DNA from 3 places in the Paenibacillus sp. S-12 genome. Region 2 is predicted to be linked to each of the others. Evidence: riboswitches for the same ligand, from Rfam matches in the RefSeq annotation. Region 2 holds a riboswitch; each other region holds the start of a gene.

What was found. A riboswitch is a leader RNA that binds a small molecule or an ion and turns the genes downstream of it on or off. The one in region 2 is predicted to bind cyclic di-GMP.
Region 1: linked by a shared signal. The riboswitch ahead of NO352_RS19055 (4'-phosphopantetheinyl transferase family protein) and the one ahead of NO352_RS23080 (CAP domain-containing protein) in region 2 are both predicted to bind cyclic di-GMP.
Region 3: linked by a shared signal. The riboswitch ahead of NO352_RS06540 (glycosyl hydrolase family 18 protein) and the one ahead of NO352_RS23080 (CAP domain-containing protein) in region 2 are both predicted to bind cyclic di-GMP.

Annotation. Positions count from the first base shown of each region.
Region 1 is NZ_JASIUF010000019.1:66,972-70,139, forward strand. Features, by position in the region: gene NO352_RS19050 (non-ribosomal peptide synthetase) at 1-709, opposite strand, end outside; gene NO352_RS19055 (4'-phosphopantetheinyl transferase family protein) at 737-1,456, opposite strand; cyclic di-GMP riboswitch class I at 1,540-1,626, opposite strand; gene NO352_RS19060 (copper amine oxidase N-terminal domain-containing protein) at 2,183-3,168, opposite strand, start outside.
Region 2 is NZ_JASIUF010000026.1:74,221-77,388, forward strand. Features, by position in the region: gene NO352_RS23070 (stalk domain-containing protein) at 1-670, shown strand, start outside; gene NO352_RS23075 (alpha/beta hydrolase) at 880-1,182, opposite strand; cyclic di-GMP riboswitch class I at 1,414-1,504, shown strand; gene NO352_RS23080 (CAP domain-containing protein) at 1,631-2,692, shown strand; gene NO352_RS23085 (class D sortase) at 2,764-3,168, opposite strand, start outside.
Region 3 is NZ_JASIUF010000005.1:785,500-788,667, forward strand. Features, by position in the region: gene NO352_RS06540 (glycosyl hydrolase family 18 protein) at 1-1,658, opposite strand, end outside; cyclic di-GMP riboswitch class I at 1,771-1,855, opposite strand; gene NO352_RS06545 (TrmB family transcriptional regulator) at 2,444-3,168, shown strand, end outside.

The sequences.
Region 1 (3,168 bases), on a different contig from region 2:
CCTTTACAGCCACCCGGTCAGGATGAAGCTGCGCCTGCTCCTCGAACAGTGCCGGAACTGTAAATGTATGCGGGTAATCTACCCGAGTCTGATTCATTCCTTCGATCAACTGGTGCTTGTCCTGCTCCGTTAACATCTCCAGTTCGCCAATGCGCTTCTGAGGGTGCTTAACCATTTCCTGCAACAGTTGCAGGAAATACTCCGCCAGCTTCTCCACCGTCGATAATTGGAAATGATTTTCCTTATAGTACATGGTAAACAGCAGTGTCGAACCAACTCCATCAACAGATTGGATGCAGCAATGCAAACCGCATTCCTGTGTCCCCTCCGGAAGCATCGGTTGAGCATCTGCTCCGTACCAGCAGTATGTTGCTACATCGCTGTCTATTCCTATTTCAGAGCAAGTCAGGTTACGCCCTTCTGTGCAAGCCAACAAACTGTTATGAATGTTCATAATTCCTTGCATGGTCACGTCATCCTGGCTGACTACGGTATGATTGCCATTGCCATTACTCGATTGAACGGCATGAAGAGTTACTTGCTGTGAGTTGTAGAAACGAGACAACAGCGTTGCCCACGCTCCGCATATGACGGATTCCAACTTGACCGAATGCTCGGTCGAATGATCCTTCAGAAGACGCAACGTCTCCTCAGGCAGCTCAATAGAATGTGCGTCATAGCCTGTCAATCGTTCTACTGTCAATTCCATGAAAGCCAATCTTCGTCCTCTCCTTTATCACGATCCAACCCATTTCATAAACCAATGAGTCAACTGCTCCCATGTGATGTACTCTATTTGCTTGGCAAAATCCATATGCTGTGCGCACACAGTCATACAATAGCCTGTTTCAGGAACGACATATTGCTTTACATAATAATGATTAACTTTCCATAATTGATTACGCTGTACAGGTACGGCTGTCTCCTGCACGATTTCGAAAGTGCTTGGAAGCTGACTGAGACCTACACCAATTGCCTTCAACACACTTTCCTTAGCCGTCCATATGTAAAAAAACAATTCCTGACGCGCACGGCAGTCGTCCGTATTTGCAAGCAATTCCAGCTCACGCGGCGAGCATATCAGCCTAGCCACATCCATGCTCCATTCCCCTGCTTGCTCAATATCAATCCCGATTGGCGCTCTATCCAATGCCACTGCAATGAATGCACCGGCATGAGAGATGTTGAAAAATACCGGGTTGCCCTCTATATACGGCTTGCCGAATGAATGAGTACGAATAACAATCTCGTCGTTCGATCGGTTCAGCGCTCGAGAGAGCAGGATGCGAGCCAATATATCAGCTGCAACCACGCGGTAACGATCTTTACGCTCTCGAAGTCTGTCTAACCGTTTGTATTTTTCAGGCGTAACATACGGGATAAATCGATCCATCAACGAAGCTATGTTTTTATAGGAAGTACATTCGTCCCACTTCAGCAACACAATTTCCATCATTTACCCCAACCTTTGTGCGCAAAAAAAAGGCCATTGGGAATAGCCTTGTCACCAAATAACCGTTGTTTGGTTACCGCAACTCGAATGGCAGCCCGGCTGCCATAATCCAATAGACGTTAGGCCCGAGGCTTTGCGCCCCCAACTTTCGACTGGGTTTGCCTTTTAATCCTGATGTTGTTCTTCTTGATGTCTCCATTGATTGTTGCAAATCGATTACCAGGCAAGAATGTCATAACATTGTTTACGCACTAGTTCTTGTGACATGTATCGCGTGATTAGGTCTAAAGTACATATTACATATCAGCATGCTGGATACCTGTTCACAATTATCCAACTACAGACCCATATTTTATATCGGCTGCTTAAATGAAAAGATTAATACCTTTTCATATCAATTTTCAAATTTTCGACACGGACAATCATTTTTTGTCATTTTTTAGTTGTAATTAAGTGTTTTTTCGACTTTTTTCCGACAAAAACACCCCTAAACTGCGTTTTTTCTAACATTTCCATTCGTTTCCTCTCCTTTTTTCATTCGACAAAATTGTCGATTGAAGACCTAATGTTAAAATTACTCCTTATCATTGAATACCAGCATAAAAATCCCTCTTATCCCTAAAATAATTCCCTTATGAATGCATAAGAGCCTCGAAATGCATTCGAGGCTCTTATAAAATGCTATTATTCTATGCCGTTCAGTCTGTTTGCCATTGGCTTGATTTACTATCAGTTTCCAACAATGATTTCATTAGAGGCATTTGAGAGAGCATTAACCGTTGCATATCGTCCATCCGCTACGGACACCACAAATACTTTATAGGCAACACCAGTGCGAATTGGATTTCCGTATACATCATTATCGGACAACGAGAACATGGTCGATCCATCGCCCGACACGCTTACCAATTTATAATTATTTCCTCCCACACGATTCGCCTGATCCAGGTTGAATGAATCTGCCGATACGGAAGGAACGACCATTACTCCATAATAGGCAATTCCGTTGTCGCTGCTTGGCTTCGAGAAGTAGGCCTTGAATTCATTCGCTCCTTCTCTCGCCACAAACACATTCGTAGGGGCCTGCACGGATTGATCTACCAAGGAAAATTCACCAGAAGGCGAAGACAAAGCATTCGAGGAGCCGCTTCTATTGTCAGCTACCGTAAGCACAAAGACCCGGTAAGCAATACCTTTTTGAATGACATTCCCTTGAACATCACGCAAGCTGCTTGTCAGCGATTGTCTCACATAGCCACTTTGGCTTCCAACCCGAATATAGCTTGATGAACTCACAAGTCCCGCACTATATGTGTCAAAGGCATAAGACTGATCAGCACGAACGACCATAATGCGGTATTCATTAACATAAGAATTGTTGGATGATGCAGCAAAGCCCACTTCAATATCGCTGGCATTGCCGTTTCCGCCAATAATCTTCGCTTCTACATTCGTTACAACATCAACTGAGGCATTGCTTCTGAGCGTAACCTCAGGAGATGGAGCAGACAACGCATTGTTCGCTTGATTATTCGCGCTTACAGAGAGCACAAAGACCCGGTAGCTAATACCGTTGCGAATTGGCGCACCATCCACATCTCTTGCATCCGAACCAAGTACTGTTGACAAACTGCTGCCATTACGATTCACGACCGTCGAGTTCCAACTGTTTACTCTGTTCGCTTCCGTCAGGTTAAAACGGCTTGCATTGGAAG
Region 2 (3,168 bases):
CGAGTACAACTGGCCTCAAGCTGCAGGGGATATCACTCCTGAGAGTATATTGGATAAGGCCAAGCAGGATGGAACGAGTCCGTATTTGATGGTATTTTCGACTGACAGGAAAAATGAGCTGACGAAAATGCTTGAAGATGCGGCGCTGCGAGACAAGGCGATTGAAGACATTATGAAGCTTGTCGCAGACAAGGGATTTTCCGGTATTGTGCTCGACTTCGAAGGTTTGGGTCTGTCTGGCGATATCGAAAAAGCGAAGCGGGACTATAATGAGTTCGTTATCGGCTTGTCCAAACAGGCCAAAGCAGCGAACATCAAGCTGTCTCTGGCGCTTCATCCGTTGAATGGAGCTTATAAAGGATACGACTACAAGACACTTTCGACAGCGGCGGATGATCTCATTATTATGGCGTATGAATATACGAGAGGGAAAGTTCCGGAGCCGTTGGACAAGGTGAATGAGGCAATTAAGCTTGCTCTGAAGGAAGTGCCGAAGGAGAAGCTGATATTAGGCATTTCCACTTGGAGTGAGAATGAGAAGACGATTAGCAGCGTGATTGGACTAGCTAAACGCTATCAGTTGAAGGGAACGGCATTGTGGAGATTAGGGCTCATTGGGGAAGCATCCAAGGCGCAGATTGACAAAAATGTGATTCCGTTAAAATCCTAAATTCTAGTTACGAGAAAAAACAGCCATTATTTATGCTTATGATATAAATGTATTTACTTGAAGATAGCTGATTTATTCAAAATAGCCGGCCTTATGGCCGGTTATTTGCGTTGGCAGCGTTAGCAATACAGGTGCAAATAAAAGCCGTGTAATCTGTATCATCACGAAACCGGGAAGCAAAGTTGCCCTCCCGGTTTGCTTTCGTACGATTAATGACACGTTACTTCGGGGAACTCATTGTTGGCACCCTTTAGAAGGTGTCCCCCGATTCCTTTACGCTGCTGTTCCTTCATTTCAGCGAGTTTATCGGCCTTCAGGAACATGGCGGGCTTGCTGCTAAGTGGATTCATGTCCAGCTCATAGAGGGAGCCATCCATATTAACAGCTGCGCTTACGCGACCATTTATGTTCAGCACGTTGAAGGCAGTTGCGCCCCCGAAGGAATGTCCCATGACAGTCTTGTCCATGTCGATAGTTCCTGTTAGCGGGCTTGAAATATGACCGGCATTCAAGCTGTCAAACTGACGAATGACAAAGTTCAGCCTAAGTGATGAAGATTAAAAAGAAGCCGGCAGTTGGTGTAAGATTCGTTTAAAAGTCTGTGTTTCAGCAATTTCAATATTTGTTCAGAATCTAGAACAAAGACGGCTAATGTCACTTTTTTGACGAATCAAGGGATCTTTATGAATCAGATGTGTACAAGCCATTTAGTTGCATGTTACCATAGACATATAACTGTTACATTTGGATAATGGCAAACCCTAGCGAAAGCAGGGGACGCAAAGCCACGGGTCTAATGCATTTACACAATGCGATGACAGCCGGGTTGCCCTAATTGCAATATGAGCGTCTATTTAAGTGCGCCGCCATTAGGGTGGCGCTTTTTTGTACGTATGAAGAAGCGCCCCTGGTGTTCATCTCATTCGAGCGGACAACGTCAAAGAATGGGAGATGGTAAGGATGCGGACACGTTGTACAGCAACAAAAGACAACAACGCAACGATTCAACAACAAAATAAACTATGGCTAGCTTGCAGGAAGCAACGAATAACGCTGCTGGTTAGCGCATCAATGCTGTTCGGGATGTTCATTTCTCAGCCTGCCCTCTATGCAGCAGATAAGCTGAGCGGAAGCGGGACCCCTTCCTTGGAAAAAGTGAATGCGCCTCAGACAGCAGCAATCAATGTCCAAGGCATTTCGATGGGCATGAGCGAGAAGCAACTTATTGAGCGATTGGGCCAACCTGCTCGCAAAGACCTTAGTGAATATGGCTTTCAGTGGTATATTTACAATCAGGATTATAAGCAGTATGTACAGGTAGGTGTACGCAATCATGAGGTTGTGGCCCTATACACAAATGCAAAGGGAAGCTATGGCGGCATTGGATTCGGTGCGACGAAGCAGGAAGTTGCAGCAGCCTTTGGGACGTCGCTTAGCAGTATTAAAAAAGGAAATACGATCTATCATTACAGGGACAACGGTGGGAAATACAGCCTGCACAAGGTTGGCAATGCGTATGCAACCGTGTTCTATGATTTGAATCAGCGCGGTACAGTAACGGCTGTCCAATTTATCTCTGAAGAGGTGGAGCTGTCATTCAAAGGCTATTTTGGTACGCCTAGCGAGCAATTGCGGACAAGCTTCGAACAGCAGGTTTTCGATCTTGCAAATGCGGTTCGCGTCCGCAATGGTGAGAAGCCGCTGCAGTGGAATGATAAAATTGCCGGAACAGCGCGCAAGCATAGTGGAGACATGGGACGGAGAAACTTTTTCGATCATAACAATCCAGATGGCAAGTCTCCATTCGATCGGATAAAGGCAGACGGAATCGTGTATAAGTCAGCAGGAGAGAATATAGCAGCCGGGCAGACTAGCGCGATTTTTGTCCATGAGAACTGGATGAATTCAAAGGGCCATCGCGCCAATATTTTGGGAGGCTTCTCTAGCATTGGTGTGGGGGTATATTTCGGAGGCCCATCGAAAGTTTACTATACGCAGAACTTCTTTACGCCGCAAAGCTAGTTAATAGAATCATGAATCATGAAAAGCGCCGCATTCATATACTGAAGGCGGCGCTTTTTTCTGCAAACTTATTACAGCGTGTTGTCCATAACAGCCTTGACGATCAGTCGATGGGTAGCCGTATCGATCGGTTCGCAAGTAATCAATGTCAATTCCCGTGCATCCGGATTCTGATCCAGAACGGACAGATCCTCCGGTACGACGACGGATTTCGACTGTACGGTGTAGGTATACGTTTGTTCGGCTGTTTCCAGCTGAATCTTATCCCCTGCTGTTAACTCATCCAGTCTATTGAAATGCCTGCCGAAGGTCAGGCTGCGGTGACTTGCCAATACGAAGTTGCCGAGCTCTCCCGGCATTCGTCCAGGCACCACAATTCCGCTTCCCACCTTAAGAGAAGCCGGAGTAGCCCCTTCCACCATAGGTTCGCGCAAATCAATTTTCGCTATAGAAATCGTGCCGTACACATGCAGACC
Region 3 (3,168 bases), on a different contig from region 2:
GTTCCCGCCAAATAATCGCCGGAAGTCAACGGCCCATCGGCTTGGATGTAAAGCTTCGGCAGCTTAACCGTTTTTGCTCCTCTTTCCACCGCTTTCAACACTTGATTCGATTCGGTCAAAGACTCGTTATTGAAGAGGGTAATTTCATACCCTTTGCTGTTGCCCCAAGCCTCAGTATACGGTTTCACATCCGCCGTTACGTCCAGCTTGGTATATTGGATTTCATGTGTTGTCAACGCCTGGCTTCCGAAGAGGCCTTCTTTCGTTGCCTTTGTTAATTTGTCGCGCTTGGCAGGATCCGTAGTAGGGGCATCATTGGAAGCCATCCAAGCAATGACGCCGCCCAGACCGTTTTCAAGCACATATTTCGTTTTCTCTTGAATAGATCTTTCATTGTCATACGTGTAGAATACGCCAGTTGTCCCATCATACAGATATGGAGCTTTGGCGGCATCATCCCAATATTCCTTGAGATTCGGGTAAGTGGCCTTCAGCTTGTCGAGGTTGCGATAAGACCAAATCCCTGTTCGGCGGCCGCCGTCCCCAATAGCGAGCGCTGCTTCGCCAACCGCGCCGCGGGATGGAGTCAGATCCGCATCCTTCGCGGATAGTGCCGCATCGCCGAATAAACCCGGATGATTCGGATCGGATCCTTGCGACACTTTATCCCAGCCGCGAGTATAGTAGGCTGCCCCGATCACAATCTTATTCGGCTCAGCACCTTGCTGAATCAAATAATTCACGCTCTCGTCGATGGACAGGTTGTTGCCCGTGAGCGGGTCGTTCGGGTTCGTATACAAGCCGGTATGGTGGCCGCTTACTTCATCCCATGCGCCGCGCATGTCATAAGTCATAATGTTGGCAAAGTCTACAATGTTGAACAGTCTTGGCACATCAATGCCGATATCAATCTTGCTCTTCGGCGCTGGAAGCGCAACAGACAGTTCATATGCTTTACCAAGCTCGGCTCCTTGCTTATTCAATGCGTTTTTGATGTCTTGCAGGAGCAAAATATAATTGTTTTTGTCCTCCGGCATGGCGTATTTCGTACCTTCATCGTTCTTATTATCGACCAAATCGGGCTGTCGAACTTCAGCCGGGAACTCCCAATCGACATCCACGAAGTCCATGTTTGTGTACTTGATGAATTTCATGACATTTTGGATCAGATTCGCCCGTTTTGAAGCATCGGCTGCTACGACAGCGAAGTCGCCTGATTTCGACCATCCGCCAAGAGAGATGCCGATCTTCAGATTCGGGTTTTCTGCGCGCAATTGCTGCAGGGCGATAAGGATGCCTGCATTGGCCGCTTGCCATTGAACGCCATCCTGGCCGACAGGCGCTTCTACAGCCGCATCCTTGTCCGTAAATACAAGGTTGCCTTGGGCATCAAAATCGAGAAACGCATAGTTCAAATGGGTTAATTGATCGGCCGGAATATCCTTGGGATAAAAGTTTCCTTGTCCTCCCCAAATTGACCAATCGCCATAGTACATGACATTCCGGATTTCCTTTGTTGCATTTTTGACCACAGGTTCCTGTGCTGCGGAAACAGTCGTTCCTGCGTAAGCCGGCGCCAACGAAGATACGAACATCATGATGGTCATTACCGTCATTGCGAACAATCTTCGGGCACTCCGCTTTCTCCCAGTCTTCATCCGTTATTCACTTCCTATCAATAGATTTTATTAATAGGCAGCTAGGGTGGGGCATCTCGCCATGAATCATACAGAAACAACGAATACGACTAATAGAGATGGGGTTCTATTAATCGGCGTCTGGCAGGCATGGAATTTCTTCCTTAGCCCCTTTAGTTTTGCGTCACTAGATTTCCCTAGCTTTGCCTAGTCGTGCTTGTGCAAACATGCATACTCTTGCATAACGATACATGTTTACACCGTTAAATATACAGCAGTTTCGCGTTTCGTTAATGGGTCATGCGGCTCAAATGTGAATATATGAACATAGGACGATATTATTATTCAGTTGAAATCTATCATGTTGAAATTCGGATGGAATAAGGGGATGTATGTTAATTCCATATGGTTTGATACTGGACATCAAGCCTGTAACTGCAACGTTCCCTTGTTACTCCTTGTAATGCTTTTTTACAGATTCTTCATGTCCGGAAAGGCTTGGGCAGTAGGTCTTAGGGAGGATGGGAGATGTATTGCAGTGTGGGTGAACGAGCCAGAGTTCGCAAAATAATAACGGAATATAACTTTCCTTATAAGTCAAATTCATGCAACTAAATAGTTCCTTTGATGGATTTAAAAGGATTTATCCTTCGTTTTTGGGTAATTATACCTCGTCCATAAGTTGGAGAATCAGGAATAAAACAGTGGGCTGACGATCATTTTTCAAAAACGGAACCAGGATTGCTTTGACAGGTAATCCATTTTATTTTATAGTAAGTAACACACTAACTACTAAAGGAGTTGCCATGGAAGAACTTTTTAAAGAACTTCAGAAGTGGGGCTTTTCGCAATATGAATGTAAGGCGTATATAGGGCTGTTAAAAAATTTCCCCATTACCGGATATGAAATAAGTAAAAGGTCAGGTGTACCTCGTTCAACGATTTACGAAGTGTTAGCAAAATTAATGGATAAAGGTGCGGTTTATACAGTACCTTCTGACCCTGTAACCTATGCACCCTTACCCGCAAAAGAATTAATCCGTCGCTTGCGTAATGACTTTGATAATTCTATGGATTATCTGGAAAAGAATTTATCTGCGTTAGAAAGTGAACAGGAAGTAGATGTCATTCGACGCATCAGCAGTGATGAACGCGTTGCGGCCGAAATGATTGACATTATCGATAAAGCGGAAGAAGAAATATGGTTGTCGATTTGGGAACCGCAAGTCTCTTCTGTAAAAGGTGCTGTAGATAGGCGGATAAAAGAGGATATTCACGTTTTTTCGATTCTTTTTGGAGCACCTGAGATTCGGCTTGGTGTAACGACTCATCACAATTATATGGCTCCAGAAGTAGCTGAGGAACGTATGAATGGTCGCTTAACGATTGTTGCACGGGACAATGAAGAAGTATTAATTGCAAACTTTTCGCCAAACACACCGGCATGGGCGGTAAAAACAGAAGACCCGGCACTTGTGTTAATCGCGATGGAATACATCAGACATGACATTATGTTTTCAGAATTAGTGAA